4 regions of the Vibrio porteresiae DSM 19223 genome follow, and region 1 is predicted to be linked to each of the others. Evidence: predicted binding sites of a transcription regulator. Region 1 holds the regulator's gene; each other region holds the start of a gene.
What was found. Region 1 encodes MetJ, which represses methionine synthesis genes. Its sites were predicted from a motif close to TTAGACNTNTANANGTCTAA; they were not measured.
Positions count from the first base shown of each region.

Region 2: metK (methionine adenosyltransferase) is a predicted target of MetJ. The motif match lies at 1,530-1,549, and genes of this name have one in related genera.
Region 3: OCV11_RS24460 (MetQ/NlpA family ABC transporter substrate-binding protein) is a predicted target of MetJ. The motif match lies at 1,631-1,650, and genes of this name have one in related genera.
Region 4: metN (methionine ABC transporter ATP-binding protein MetN) is a predicted target of MetJ. The motif match lies at 1,121-1,140, and genes of this name have one in related genera.

Region 1 is NZ_AP024895.1:3,369,165-3,372,967, reverse strand. Features, by position in the region: gene OCV11_RS15435 (O-succinylhomoserine (thiol)-lyase) at 1-1,040, opposite strand, end outside; gene metJ (met regulon transcriptional regulator MetJ) at 1,264-1,581, shown strand; gene OCV11_RS15425 (malic enzyme-like NAD(P)-binding protein) at 1,750-3,027, opposite strand; gene rpmE (50S ribosomal protein L31) at 3,304-3,522, opposite strand.
Region 2 is NZ_AP024895.1:467,893-471,695, reverse strand. Features, by position in the region: gene tkt (transketolase) at 1-1,307, opposite strand, end outside; gene metK (methionine adenosyltransferase) at 1,628-2,782, shown strand; gene OCV11_RS02225 (SprT family zinc-dependent metalloprotease) at 2,938-3,438, shown strand; gene OCV11_RS02220 (endonuclease) at 3,524-3,803, shown strand, end outside.
Region 3 is NZ_AP024896.1:1,749,112-1,752,914, forward strand. Features, by position in the region: gene OCV11_RS24440 (DMT family transporter) at 1-293, shown strand, start outside; gene OCV11_RS24445 (DMT family transporter) at 299-751, shown strand; gene OCV11_RS24450 (aminotransferase-like domain-containing protein) at 767-1,102, shown strand; gene OCV11_RS24455 (DUF1820 family protein) at 1,099-1,422, opposite strand; gene OCV11_RS24460 (MetQ/NlpA family ABC transporter substrate-binding protein) at 1,669-2,472, shown strand; gene OCV11_RS24465 (hypothetical protein) at 2,672-3,022, opposite strand; gene OCV11_RS24470 (cellulase family glycosylhydrolase) at 3,248-3,803, opposite strand, start outside.
Region 4 is NZ_AP024895.1:2,699,531-2,703,333, reverse strand. Features, by position in the region: gene metN (methionine ABC transporter ATP-binding protein MetN) at 1-988, opposite strand, end outside; gene gmhB (D-glycero-beta-D-manno-heptose 1,7-bisphosphate 7-phosphatase) at 1,238-1,789, shown strand; tRNA gene OCV11_RS12340 (tRNA-Tyr) at 1,952-2,036, opposite strand; tRNA gene OCV11_RS12335 (tRNA-Tyr) at 2,124-2,208, opposite strand; tRNA gene OCV11_RS12330 (tRNA-Tyr) at 2,296-2,380, opposite strand; tRNA gene OCV11_RS12325 (tRNA-Tyr) at 2,468-2,552, opposite strand; gene OCV11_RS12320 (YitT family protein) at 2,861-3,460, opposite strand; gene glyA (serine hydroxymethyltransferase) at 3,803-3,803, shown strand, end outside.

The DNA.
Region 1 (3,803 bases):
CCCATAGCGCGGTGAGTCATGGTCGCAGGGTGACAGATAAGGCTTTCTACACCACCTAAAGATTCGGCAAGCGAGAACAGTTGTAGTGAGCTCACGAAGACTTTAAGTTGTTCGTAGCTGCCATTTAGCTCAAAACTTAGCATAGAACCAAAGCCCGACTGCTGTTTCTTCGCAATATCGTGACCTGGGTGGTTTGGTAGGCTAGGGTGGTAGACAACTTTGACCAATTCTTGAGTTAGAAGGTAAGCAAGAATCTGTTTTGAGCTCTCTTCGTGTTGACGCATACGTGCAGGAAGAGTGCGCAGACCACGCAGAGTCATGTAGCTATCAAATGGTGTACCGGTCGCACCAATACAGTTGCCCCACCATGCAATTTTTTCAGCGTGTTCTTTCTCTTTACTGATGACTACGCCACCGATGACATCTGAGTGACCATTGATGTATTTGGTGGTTGAGTGGATAACAAAATCAGCACCAAGAGTCAGAGGTTTTTGATAAACAGGAGTCAGGAATGTGTTATCAACGGCAACTAGAGCACCAATAGCATGGGCTTGTTCACATACCTTAGCAATATCAACTACGCGGACTAATGGGTTAGATGGAGTTTCTAGCAAAATTAATTTTGGTTTTTGTGCAAGTGCTTTAGCAAACTCAGCTTCGTTAGATTGATCGACAAACAACACTTTGAAATCGCCTTTTTGTGAGCGAGTGTTGAAGAGGCGATACGTACCACCGTAGCAGTCATGAGGAGCAATAATAAGGTCTTGTGGACCAATTAGTGCAGAGACCCAAAGGTTCAGAGCGGATGTACCGCAGTTTGTAATGGTTGCACCAACGCCACACTCTAGATCAGACAGCGCTTGTTCAAGCAAGTTACGGTTAGGGTTACCAGAGCGGGTGTAGTCATATTTTGGCACTTCACCAAACGCAGGAAAACCATAGTTGGTTGAGAGGTAAATGGGTGGAACAACAGCATGATATTGAGTGTCTGATTCAATACCGGTACGAACCGCAATGGTCGCTGGTTTGCGCGTGGTCATAAGTGTTTCCTTTCCTGTGTGACTCTGAATTTTGGGCATCCATTGTAGCCCCGACAAAATGTCTCTGGGACTGATGAGTGATGCATAACATCACACTTTACTTATCAAAAAAGAAGACGTCAACACTTCTAGACGTCTATATGTCTTTGCTTATGGCAGTAAATCCCGCTAAAATTGGGGTCTTTGATATTCCTTACCGAAATAATTTTAACGAAGGTGCGCAATGGCAGACTGGAACGGCGAATATATCAGCCCTTATGCAGAGCATGGCAAGAAGAGTGAGTTAGTAAAAAAGATTACAGTTTCTATTCCTCTTAAAGTACTTAAAGTACTGACTGATGAACGTACTCGTCGCCAAATTAATAACTTACGACATGCAACCAACAGTGAGTTGCTGTGTGAGGCCTTTTTACACGCGTACACAGGTCAACCTCTGCCAACGGATGAAGACCTACGTAAAGACCGCCCAGATGATATTCCTGTTGAAGCGAAAGAGCTGATGACCGCGATGGGCATCGAGTTTGAAGCTTACGACGACTAATCCTCACGGCAAACTTAATGCCGTTGGTTAAGCGGTGGTTGCACATTCACACCGCTAGTTGGGTTACATCGCACCGTTTCAGCATGAACGAGATCCAAACAAAAAGCCCCTGCCATTGAGGTCAGGGGCTTTTTATATTTCACCTAATTGCGGTGATGAATAACAGAATTAGTTATCCATGTAACCATCAGGTAGTGCAATGCGCGCTACACCTGAATCCACAGCCGCTTGAGCCACTGCTTTTGCTACGCGAGGTAGTAGGCGTGGGTCCATTGGTTTTGGAATGATGTAGTGTGGGCCAAAGCTCAGTTCTTCAACACCTGCTGCTTTCAACACTTCTTCAGGTACTGCTTCTTTAGCAATAGAGCGGATCGCTTCTACTGCAGCCAGTTTCATCTCGATGTTGATCTCTTTAGCGCGTACGTCTAAAGCACCGCGGAAGATGAATGGGAAGCACAATACGTTGTTAACTTGGTTAGGGTAGTCACTGCGGCCTGTACCCATGATCAAATCTTGACGAGCACTGTGTGCTAGCTCTGGAGTGATCTCTGGATCTGGGTTTGAACACGCAAAGACGACAGGCTTATCAGCCATCAGTTTGATTTGCTCTTCAGTCATCAGGTTAGGACCTGATACACCTAGGAATAGATCAGCACCTTCAATCGCATCGGTTAGAGTGCGTTTGTCTGTGTTGTTGGCAAAGCGTTGTTTGTAAACGTTCAGATCGTCACGTTGAGTGCTGATCACGCCATTACGGTCCAACATATAGATGTTTTCACGTTGCGCGCCACATTGAATCAGCAGTTCCATACATGCACATGCTGCTGCACCAGCGCCTAGGCAGACGATAGTACACTCTTCAATTTTCTTACCTTGCAGTTCGATAGCGTTTAGCATGCCGGCTGCAGTTACGATAGCAGTACCGTGTTGGTCATCGTGGAATACTGGGATGTCGCAAAGTTCAATAAGGCGACGTTCGATTTCAAAACACTCAGGTGCTTTGATGTCTTCTAGGTTGATACCGCCGAAAGTATCTGCGATTGCCGCTACAGTGTTAACGAATTCGTCGACAGTATTGTGTTTTACTTCGATATCGATTGAGTCGATGCCAGCAAAACGTTTAAACAGAAGTGCTTTGCCTTCCATTACAGGTTTTGATGCAAGAGGGCCTAGGTTACCAAGACCAAGAATCGCTGTACCGTTAGAGATAACGGCAACAGTGTTACCTTTACCTGTGTATTTGTAAGCGTTTGCTGGATCTTTTGCGATTTCGCGTACTGGCTCTGCAACACCTGGGCTGTATGCCAATGCTAAGTCTTGAGCCGAATCCGCAGGCTTGGTCAGAGCGATAGCAATCTTCCCTGCTGTAGGGATCGCATGGTAATCAAGAGCCTTCTGGCGGAACTGTTCTTCTTTTGTCAGTTCTTTTTTATTGTCGTCGGACATGGGCTGTTCTCAGTTATTGATTGTAGAAAAGCCGACCATTCTAAAGCAGGATTTTGCTGCTGCATAGTTAGTTACTTGGGGAAAAGTGGTTATTTTTTGTCAAAACTGATCTGATAAGACCAGATAAAATAAAGCAAAGGTTTGCGCGGGTAACAGAAAATACTTTCTTATAATTTCTGCTTATGACTGATAATAAAAAGTGAGTATGAGTGCATTTTTATGCATATAAAAAAGGACGCATTCGCGTCCTTTTTTTGTACAACTATAAAGCAGAAATTATTTCTTGCTTGATAGAGTACCGAAACGTTTGTTGAAGCGATCAACACGACCACCGGTATCAACGATACGTTGTTTACCAGTGTAGAATGGGTGACATTTGTCACATACGTCTAGGTGAAGAGAGTCTTGACCTAGAGTAGATTTGAAAACGAAAGTGTTGCCGCAAGAGCAGTTAGCAGTCACTTCTTTGTATTCTGGGTGGATACCAGCTTTCATGGGATAACCTCAATTTGGGGCCGTGTCGCTATTCGAATCTATTTGCCGAACACCACACGTATAGTTAATAGTAATTTACAAGATACGTTGCTTAAGACATCGCCATCTTGTAAGGCGCGATATGATAAAGAATCATTAGTCTGGGATCAACTGCTTTTGCCGCAAATTTCACCATATAGAAAACGATTAAATGTCCTATCGTGGCTCAATATCGGTAATCTCTAATGAAGTCTTAGATATAGAGTCGAATTTGTCTCTTTCATCCAGTAGACTGTGGGCTG
Region 2 (3,803 bases), 720 kb from region 1:
AGGAAGGTGGCACCGTAAGGAACAAAACCACCATGAAGAGCGATACCATTGATGATCGCAGTCATACCGAACTCACGCACACCGTAGTGGATGTAGTTGCCTGACGCATCTTCAGCAGTCACTGATTTAGAACCAGACCACATGGTAAGGTTGGATGGTGCAAGGTCAGCTGAGCCGCCCATAAATTCAGGAAGCACTTTACCAAACGCTTCTAGTGCATTTTGTGATGCTTTACGAGATGCGATATTAGCAGGATTAGCTTGCAGGTCAGCGATGACAGCATTAGAAACTTCTTCCCAATTAGCTGGAAGTTCACCCGCTACACGGCGTTTAAATTCTGCTGCTAGTTCTGGGTAAGCCGCTTCATAAGCCGCAAATTTTTGGTCCCAAATCGCTTCTTTGGCAGAGCCCGCTTCTTTCGCATCCCATTGAGTGTAAATATCAGCAGGAATTTCAAATGGGCCGTAGTTCCAACCTAGGAAATCACGCGCTGCTTTGATTTCATCTGCGCCTAGTGGAGCACCGTGACAGTCGTGAGAACCCGCTTTGTTTGGTGAACCAAAACCGATGATGGTTTTGCAACAGATAAGCGTTGGACGTGAGGTTTCTGCTTTTGCTGCTTCAATGGCTGCATTGATTGCGTCAGCATCGTGACCATCAACAGCAGGGATAACATGCCAACCGTACGCTTCAAAACGTTTTGGAGTGTCGTCAGAGAACCAACCTTCAACGTCACCGTCGATAGAGATACCGTTGTCATCCCAAAATGCGATCAGTTTGCCAAGTCCCAAAGTACCAGCAAGTGAACACGCTTCGTGAGAAATGCCTTCCATCATACAACCGTCGCCCATAAACACGTAAGTGAAGTGGTCAACGATGTCATGTTCTGGTTTGTTAAATTGAGCTGCTAATGCTTTTTCTGCTAACGCCATACCTACAGCATTAGTGATACCTTGACCTAGCGGACCAGTAGTCGTTTCTACACCAGGTGCGTAACCGTACTCTGGGTGGCCAGGAGTTTTTGAGTGAAGCTGACGGAAATTTTTCAGATCATCAATAGCGAGATCGTAACCAGAAAGGTGCAGTAGAGAATAAATCAGCATAGAGCCGTGGCCGTTGGAAAGAACAAAACGGTCGCGATCAGCCCATTGAGGGTTTTTCGGGTTGTGATTCAAGTGGCTACGCCAAAGCACTTCAGCGATATCAGCCATACCCATCGGGGCACCTGGGTGACCAGAATTAGCTTGTTGAACACCATCCATACTTAGTGCACGAATTGCGTTCGCCAGATGTTTGCGAGAAGACATGTCAGCTCCTAAAAAAGCAGAAAAAAATTATCCATAACAAGGTGGTCGGTATTGTCGCAAAGCCCTCCTATCACTGCAAACCTTTTACGGCAACGTTACCGTGATTTTGCCAAGCGCACTCTAATTTTTGCTGCGATTAGAGAAGACATTTCGACTTCTAAGTAAACGATTAGTTATGACTAATATGAAAAAGAACTTGTAATTTGATTGTTGCATCCTAGAATAGACGTCTAGATGTAGAAACGCCTACATATTAATCGATAGTGCAGAGTAGCGAAGTCCTGACAGCTACTCTATTTGATAGAAAGATTGGAGTTATCATGGCTAAGCACCTGTTCACTTCTGAATCCGTTTCAGAAGGCCATCCAGATAAAATTGCCGACCAAATCTCTGATGCGGTCCTCGATGCGATTCTGGAACAAGATCCAAAAGCACGTGTTGCTTGCGAAACTTACGTAAAAACCGGCATGGTTATGGTCGGTGGTGAAGTAACTACTTCTGCGTGGGTCGATATCGAAGAACTAACTCGTCAAACTGTTCGCGAGATTGGTTACACTGGCTCAGATATGGGCTTTGATGCGAACACTTGCGCAGTTCTAAACACTATCGGTAAACAGTCTCCAGACATCAACCAAGGTGTTGATAAAGCTGACCCTAAAGAGCAGGGCGCTGGCGACCAAGGTATCATGTTCGGTTACGCGACTAACGAAACCAGCGTACTGATGCCTGCACCAATTACTTACGCACACCGTCTAATGCAACGCCAAGCAGAAGTTCGTAAAAACGGCACTCTTCCTTGGTTGCGTCCAGATGCTAAATCACAAGTTACCTTTAAATACGACGATGGCAAAATCGTTGGTATTGATGCAGTAGTGCTATCAACTCAACACTCAGACACAGTATCAACTGCTGATCTACGTGAAGGCGTAATGGAAGAGATCATCAAACCGATTCTTCCTTCAGAATGGCTTGCTAAAGATACCAAGTACTTCATCAACCCAACCGGTCGTTTCGTTATCGGTGGCCCAATGGGTGACTGTGGTCTAACTGGTCGTAAAATCATCGTGGATACTTACGGCGGTGCAGCTCGTCACGGTGGCGGTGCATTCTCTGGTAAAGATCCATCAAAAGTTGACCGTAGTGCAGCATACGCAGCCCGTTACGTTGCGAAAAACATCGTAGCAGCTGGTCTTGCAGATCGTTGTGAAATCCAACTTTCTTACGCAATCGGTGTTGCTGATCCAACGTCTATCATGATTGAAACGTTTGGTACTGAAAAAGTATCAACCGACATCATCGTGAAAGCAGTACGTGAGTTCTTCGACCTACGTCCATACGGTCTACAAGAAATGTTGAACCTACTTCGCCCAATCTACAAAAAGACGGCAGCGTACGGTCACTTCGGTCGTGAAGAGTTCCCTTGGGAAGCGACTGATAAAGCAGCACTTCTACGTGAATTCGCTGGTCTAAAATAAGCTTATTTTAGATTTCAATGAGAAGAAGCCCTAGCATTGCTGGGGCTTTTTTATATCGACAATCCCGTCATTGAATCCTGATCTAAAGGTCGCAAGCCAATTTTACTTTCTGCGGAGCTGCAGTAAGATGAAGCCGAACGCATAAGAGAGTAAGCATGGTCAGTCCACAATTAACCGAACAAGCACACATCACGATTCAACTCTGCATTGATTTAGCCAATAGCTACTTTGCTAAAGATCTTCCAGTGCCTACGCTCAACTACAAATTACGAGGGAAAACGGCTGGGAAAGCGTACATGCACTTAAATGAAGTTCGGCTTAATCCGGTGCTTTTTAACGAAAATACTCATGCATTTCTTGATCAAGTCATCCCTCATGAAGTGGCACATTTAGTCACTTATCAAGTATTTGGTCGCGTCAAACCCCATGGCCCTGAGTGGCAAGCCGTTATGAGCAAAGTGTTCCAGGTAACACCTGAGACGACGCACCGATTTTCAATTGCTTCTGTTCAAGGAAAAACCTTCGAGTACCAATGTGCGTGCCAAAAACATCAAATATCGATTCGTCGTCATAATCGGATTACTCGAGGACAAGCGGTGTATCGTTGCCAATCTTGTCATCAAGAGATTCGATTTACCGGAAAACAATTAACCTAATCATAACGTTATAACTTGGCGCTTCTCTAGCTTTCCCCTATTGGAATGTTAGACTGATAAAAATCATACTTTTTTCAGTCTTGTCATGAAATACAGATCCATTTTATTGCTTACCTCGCTCTTTGCCCTTCCCTTAGCAGCGCGAGCTGATGCACCTAAAACCTTTTCCCAAGCCAAAACGGCGGCCACCAAGCTTTATCAACAACATCCAGTGACGTTCTATTGTGGTTGCCAAATTGATTGGCAAGGTAAAAAAGGCATTCCTGAACTTGCTTCGTGTGGGTATCAAGTCCGAAAACAAAAGGTACGCGCCAATCGAATTGAGTGGGAACATGTGATGCCCGCATGGCAATTTGGCCACCAGC
Region 3 (3,803 bases), on a different replicon from region 1:
TTCTGTTAATGTTGTTTTTCAGCCCTCGCAACAGTCCCTCATTTTTTTCACAACCGAGTTGGACATTAATCGGTGGTGTTCTCGGTCCAATTTATGTTGTTATTTTGACCTTTTCGACCCCAAGTATTGGTATCGCGCTCACCATGGTAGGCATTTTGGCAGGACAAATTTTTAAAAGTCTGCTCATCGACCACTATGGTTGGTTTGGCGTACCGCACCGCGAAGTTGATAAAAAGCGCATTATTGCTCTGCTATTTATTATTGCTGCACTCATTTTGATGGCTAAGGGGTAAGCATCATGACATTAATTATGATTTTATTAGCCATTATTGGCGGCGCTGTTCTGAGTATTCAAGCTGCCTGCAATGGCCAATTAGGAAGTAAAGTTGGCGTTTTTCGCAGTGCTTTCTTAACCTTTTCGGTTGGAGCCATCGTCACCGCCTTACTCATTTTCTTCTTTGAGCCAAAACACGCTTTAACGTTACTTGATGTGCCTAAATGGCAACTACTTGGCGCGCTATGTGGTGTCCCTTATATCTTGATTATGGTACTCGCCGTACAACGGATTGGCACAGCCGTTGCGACCGTCGCTGTTATTTTTGGCCAGCTTGCGATGAGTATGTTGATCGATAATTTCGGTTGGTTAGGAAACGAAAGTATTCCATTTTCAACCACACGCTTGGCAGCAATCGCGTGCTTAGGAGCCGCACTCTACTTTATTCATTCCAGCAATAAAAAGACCATGGATTGACCTGGTATAACGTTAATGGCAAAAAAGCCCCAGTTGCGACGCAAACTGCATCTGCATAAGCAGCAAACTGTAAAATGCCTGCAGCAGCATTTCCCCAGTGATGTGCTAATTCACGTCAACGCTGGCGGCTACTTTGTTTGGGTTGAACTGCCCAAGCAAGTCGATACGCTCAAGCTCTATCACGATGCGTTAGCTAAGATGATCACCATCGCGCCAGGGAAAATGTTTTCCTCCATGGAAGAGTTCCGTCACTGCTTTCGCATCAATACCTCATTTGAACTGACTGAACCGCGCATTCGAGCGATCAAAATGTTGTCTTCGCTGATTAAGGCGCAGTTCAATCACGCTTAACGAGATGGGGTGTAAATTGGGCTGGGGAATTGTGTCACTTTATCACCAAGATCAACAATTTTTGCCGAGCCTTGTTCTGCCACTTGATCGATACGCAGCACACTGTGCAATGGGATATAGGTTCGTTCCACTTTCGCAAACTCGTTTTTTAGCCGTTCATGACTTGGGTCGACGACTATGGTGGTGTGATTGTCCCACACAAAATCACCCAGTTCGATAAAACCAAACAAGCTACTGGTCACTACTTCATGGACGTACACTTCATACCTTTGACCAGCTTGAATAAAAGAGACTTTATACAGAGGATTCTTTGCACTCATAACTCGCTCCTACACCGACTCAACAATAAGAATAATGTTGAATATTTAATCGCTACCAAGGTTCTCAATACTTTGGTCTTAATATGCATATAAGCGTCTATCGATTGATATATGGGAGCTGAGGCTATTTTTCAAGCGCTTCTTAGCCATAACTAACTGGAATAAAAATAGTGATTGCAACTTTCGATTTGATCCGTACCATGGGCGTTTAGATGTCCATACGTCTCAATACTCAGGAAGGAAGTCATGAAAGGAATAAAAGTCATCAGCCAATTTTGTTTAGCAGCGGCCTTAATCACAGGTCTAACCGCGTGTGGACAAGAAGATACTCAAGAAATTAAAGTCGGTGCAACGGTAGGACCACACGCTCAAGTGGTTGAAGCAGTAGCAAAAGAAGCAGCCAAACAAGGGCTTAAAGTGAAAGTTGTCGAATTTAACGACTACGTGACACCCGATGCCGCCCTTGCTGATGGCAGCATTGATTTAAACAGCTACCAACACCTACCGTTCCTTCAAAACTACAATGCTAACCATAACAGTAACTTGGTTTCTGTAGGTCAATCAATCTTAATGCGTATGGGTGTTTATTCTAAAAAATACAAATCGTTAGAAGAACTACCAGACAATGCGCGTATCGCGATTCCTAACGATCCTACCAATGGTGGTCGTGGCCTACTGTTACTGCAAAGTGCCAAACTGATCCGTCTAAAAACAGGGGTTGGTTATAACGCTACAGTTAACGACGTGATTGATAATCCAAAACATTTTGAATTACTTGAAATCGATGCTGCTCAGTTACCTCGCACATTAGACGATGTTGATGCCGCCGCCATTACCATGAACTACGTGATGTCTGCAGGGCTTGATCCGAAACAAACCGGTATCTACATGGAACCTAAAGACGCGCCACTTGCTGTGATGGTGGTTGCAGCTCGCGCCGAAGATAAAGACAACGCTAACTACAAAAAATTTATGCAAATTTTCCAATCTGAAGCGACTAAGCAATATTTGGAACAAGCCTTCAAAGGCACCATAGAACCTGCATTCTAAGTCTTAAGTTACTTCGATTGTTCTATAATGTGAAAAACGCCCCGAGGGGCGTTTTTTTTATTTTCTTTAGCACGTGATGATAAAACGTCATCGATAAAGCCAAATACTATTTGTACTTTAGTTCGTTAACTAAAGTGGTTCAAATGAAACCGATGACTTCGTTATCGCACGCGATTTGCGGCTCAATAAGCCATCATCTCTAAAGGCCGAAACCCACTTTAGGCAACTTACGTACTGAGCGAACACCCCATTGAGCTAAATCAGGCTTAGGTTGTCCGACATGATCACCGAGGCAGATATACCCTCTAGATAAATAACGATAGAGGAAGTTACCGCCATCAAGAGAGCCCGTTCTATCGTCACCAAATGGCAGTTTAATCCGCTCAACTCGCAGATCAGAGGCAGCTTTAAACGCTGGATAGGCCGTTGAGTTAACTTGGTATGACCCCAGATCATTAAGCAGAGCTTTATCCGGCATTTTGGCAGTGGTACGACTAAAGATCATGACTAGACGCTTCTGTTGCTCAGATGAAACGATGATCATTTCCATTTTGGCTTTCCTTTGAAAAAGGCAAGTATATCGGAACCAAGCAGCGTACCCAACTTAAAACTGAAACAATGCGCTTCAAGAAACGATAAGAGTAAGAATACCCATCTAGAACAGAATCCATGTGGAACACATGTTGAATGAAAAATGGCCGCATCCATTAGAACGCCGCCATTTTTGCTCGGTTTCAATATGGGTTAAGGCTTTATTAAGCGCAACCCCATTCCCTTATTGGCACACATCACCAGTCACTGCAGAAGCGTTGCCATTACCGTTACCAATAAATCCGATTTCCACCGTTGCGTTTGGTGCGATGCTGCCATTCCAATCCAAATTGGTTGCACTGTAAGATCCGCTTAATGTTGCTCCCCAGCTTTGGGTAATTGTGGTGCCATCGGTATATGACCAATTCACATTCCAACCATTGATGGTGCTATCACTGGTGTTAGTGATGCGAATTGCGCCTTGGAAACCGCCAGACCAGCTTGAAGTAATCACATGCTGACAAGAAGCCGTTGATGTACCGCTATCGCTGCTGTTTGAATCATCTCCAGTCGACGTACCCGAGTCACTTCCTGTGTCACTGCTGGAGTCTGAAGAATCAGAGGAACTATCAGAACTGCTGTCACTATCACTGCTCGCTACTTCGGTTCCCCAGTTTGAGATGATGTTTTTCACATAGGTGCCTGAAGCCGTCAGATCGCTCGCCGACCAATTTCCTTCTGCACTGGCACCGGAATTGATAATAGAAGCCCCTTCACTCTTATCACTCACCGCCCAGTTG
Region 4 (3,803 bases), 670 kb from region 1:
TAAACTGAATTGCTGCTTCTGTATTTTCTTTGTCACCAAGAATCTCTGCGACCATCATGCCGAACTTAACACCGCCAGCGTAATCGAGATCAGAATTCAGAATACTTACGTCGATATTGAACTTACGTGATACTTGAGAAACCAATGGAATATCAACACTGGCACCAGTGAATTCCAAACGAACCAGAGGATGCGTGCCCGCGACATGCTCAGCAAGAAGACGGTCAGCGAAGTCATCTGGAATAGAAAGATTGAGTGTTGAGCGAATAAATTGATGCGCCAACTCTGTTTTTGGATAAGCAAAGATATCGCCGACAGTGCCTTTCTCAACCAACTCACCACCACCGATGATCGCCACTTCATGACAGATGCTTTTTACTACATCCATTTCATGGGTAATCAGCAACATAGTGATGTTTAAACGGCGGTTAATCTCTTTAAGTAGCTCGAGAATCGATTGCGTTGTTGCTGGGTCAAGCGCGCTGGTTGCTTCATCACATAGCAATACTTTTGGATCGCTAGCTAATGCACGAGCTATTGCCACACGCTGTTTCTGACCACCACTTAAATTGGATGGATAGCTCTCTTTTTTATCCGCTAGGCCAACCAGTTCAAGTAGCTCGTTCACTTTACTGGCGATGACTTTCTCATCTTTGCCTGCAAGCTCAAGTGGTAGTGCTACGTTATCGAATACCGTACGTGATGAAAGTAAGTTAAAGTGCTGAAAAATCATGCCGATGTTACGACGTGCAGCAGAAAGTTCTGCCGAACTCAGCTGAGTCAGATCAACGCCGTCGACGACGACAGAACCTGAGGTTGGGCGCTCTAACATATTCACACAACGGATCAGCGTACTTTTCCCTGCACCTGATGAGCCGATAACACCAAAAATGGTGCCTTGTGGAATTGTGAGATTGATGTTTTTCAGCGCGTGAATTTCCTTTTCGCCCTGTAAAAACACCTTGTTAACATTACTTATTTCAATCATTCGAAAACCTGTGCAGGGAACGGTTTGCTAGCAAACCCATTCTGAAAGCGTTGTGCCACAGAATATTGTCTTGTAAACCTTAAAACTTGGATGATGATGCTATGGTTTCTCGCCATTCAAGTCAATAGATATTTTGACGTCTAGACGTCTAAAACCTTAATTTGGCTATAACAGAAAGCAATTTGATAGTGATGAAAGAAATAAGCTATGCAATAATTCCTCTATATTCACTCAATAGCGAGAGTAGTTTTGGCTAAACCAGCGGTGTTTTTGGACCGTGATGGCGTAATTAACGTCGATCATGGTTATGTGCATGACGAGCACGACTTCGAATTTATCGAAGGGGTATTTGAGGCAACGAAGAAATTGCAGCAAATGGGGTATCTGCTTGTATTGGTAACTAACCAAGCGGGTATTGCGCGTGGGATTTATAGTGAAGATCGTTTTTTATCTCTAACGCAATGGATGGACTGGAACTTTGAAGACAATGGTGTGGAGTTTGACGGTATTTACTACTGCCCACATCATCCAGAACATGGCATTGGCGAATATAAGCAAGATTGTGATTGTCGTAAGCCAAAGCCAGGCATGTTTATCTCTGCTCGTGACTACCTAAAAATTGATATGGCAAAGTCCGTTATGGTAGGCGATAAAGCAGAAGACTTGATGGCGGCTGAAGCAGCCGGCGTTGGTACTAAAATTCTGGTACGTACGGGCAAGCCTGTGACTGAGCAAGGTGAAGCACTTGCAACGGCAGTATTGAACAGCATTGCTGATGTTCCTGCGTATTTGCAGAAGTAACAGAATCTGCTTCAGAGAGAGGTCACCTAAGGTGGCCTTTTTTATTGATTGGACTCAGAATCAATGACTAAGCTGCACATCTTGTATGTGAATGGATTCGATGAATTAAATCGCGATACTAGAAAGCAAAAAAGCCAACTCGATGAGCTGGCTTTTGCAATATGGTGGAGGGGGACGGATTCGAACCATCGAAGGCGGAGCCGGCAGATTTACAGTCTGCTCCCTTTGGCCACTCGGGAACCCCTCCAGGGGTTTTCCTATTCTTTTACAGAATAAGCTTGATTGAGGTTTTCCCAACACGTTCAATCAAGTTTTTCTCACGAAGAGAAGAATATGGTGGAGGGGGACGGATTCGAACCATCGAAGGCGGAGCCGGCAGATTTACAGTCTGCTCCCTTTGGCCACTCGGGAACCCCTCCAGGGGTTTTCCTATTCTTTTACAGAATAAGCTTGATTGAGGTTTTCCCAACACGTTCAATCAAGTTTTTCTCACGAGGAGAAGAATATGGTGGAGGGGGACGGATTCGAACCATCGAAGGCGGAGCCGGCAGATTTACAGTCTGCTCCCTTTGGCCACTCGGGAACCCCTCCAGGGGTTTTCCTATTCTTTAACAGAATAAGCTTGACTGAGGTTTTCCCAACACGTTCAATCAAGTTTTTCTCACGAAGAGAAGAATATGGTGGAGGGGGACGGATTCGAACCATCGAAGGCGGAGCCGGCAGATTTACAGTCTGCTCCCTTTGGCCACTCGGGAACCCCTCCAGGGTATTTTTATACTTAAGTGATGTTTTCCCAACTCATCCCTCAAGTGCGGAGCGCATCATAGCAAACTGTTTGGAGCTGTAAACCCTTTTTTTATCATTTTGAATTGAATGCTGGCTTTTTGGGCAAAGAAGGGAGTAATTAACCATTTTGTGGCGTTTCCTTGTGCCAACGAATTGTTTTCTTTCAGTGATTTGTGATTGGCATGATCTGAAGTGGTGCCAGTAAATACTTTAACAATATTAAAAAGCGAAGTGCTTTGGTCACACTTCGCTCTGATTGGTGAAATAGAGAGATGGATAGGATGCTTAACTGTAACGAACGGTATAGCGAGTGGGCTTGTGATTCATACCCAACACCATATTGACTAAGATCGCGCCAGCGACGGATAGCATTAGTAGCCATGGGCTAACATAGAAGAACGAAACGATAAGAATAGAACAGTCGATCACGACTTGGGTTTTTCCAACCGATATTCCCCATTTGTCTTGAATGGCAAGACACATCACGTTAAAGCCACCCAAACTGGAGCGATGCCGGAATAAAATGAGCATCCCTAGCCCCATAAATAGCCCGCCAGCGAGAGCGCAATAGAATTCATTGACCACATCCAAATGAATTAAATGGCGCAACTGATCGGTAAATACAGCAACTAAAGCTCCCGCGATAACGCTGTTGAGAGCAAACGCACCACCAAAACGACGCCAAGCAAGGACATAGAAGGGTAGATTGGTCACAAAATAGAGTGTCCCAAAGCTCCAAGGCAGTAGTTGAGCCAGTAGAAGAGATAAACCTGCTGTGCCACCCGTGAGCAGGTGAGCCGATTGTAAGAAAAATACGCCTTGAGCGGTAATGATTGAACCTGTCAAAATCGCAATCGCGTCTTCTTTGAGTGAGTGTTTTTCCATTAACATTGTGAATAATTGACCAGAATGGACGGATAGTAATAAAAACACGATTTTTTCGGTAGATAGAGAAGGGAAATTAGGGTAAACCTATGTAACGAGCGTTTTACAGGGTGTAAAGCGAAATAATTGACACTTCAGGCCCTATCTGCCGATTCATAAAGGGTTATGAAACTGTTCATCCATCAATATGAAAAAACTGCATAATAAATTCGTAAAAATGTTCTTTATGATACAGATCAAATTATGTAGAATGCGCGCCATTGCGGTGACGAAAACGTTTGCGTTTAGTCATTGTGCGGTTTTTTCCCCATACTTTCAGTTAGTCTGAGTCAGGAGATACAGA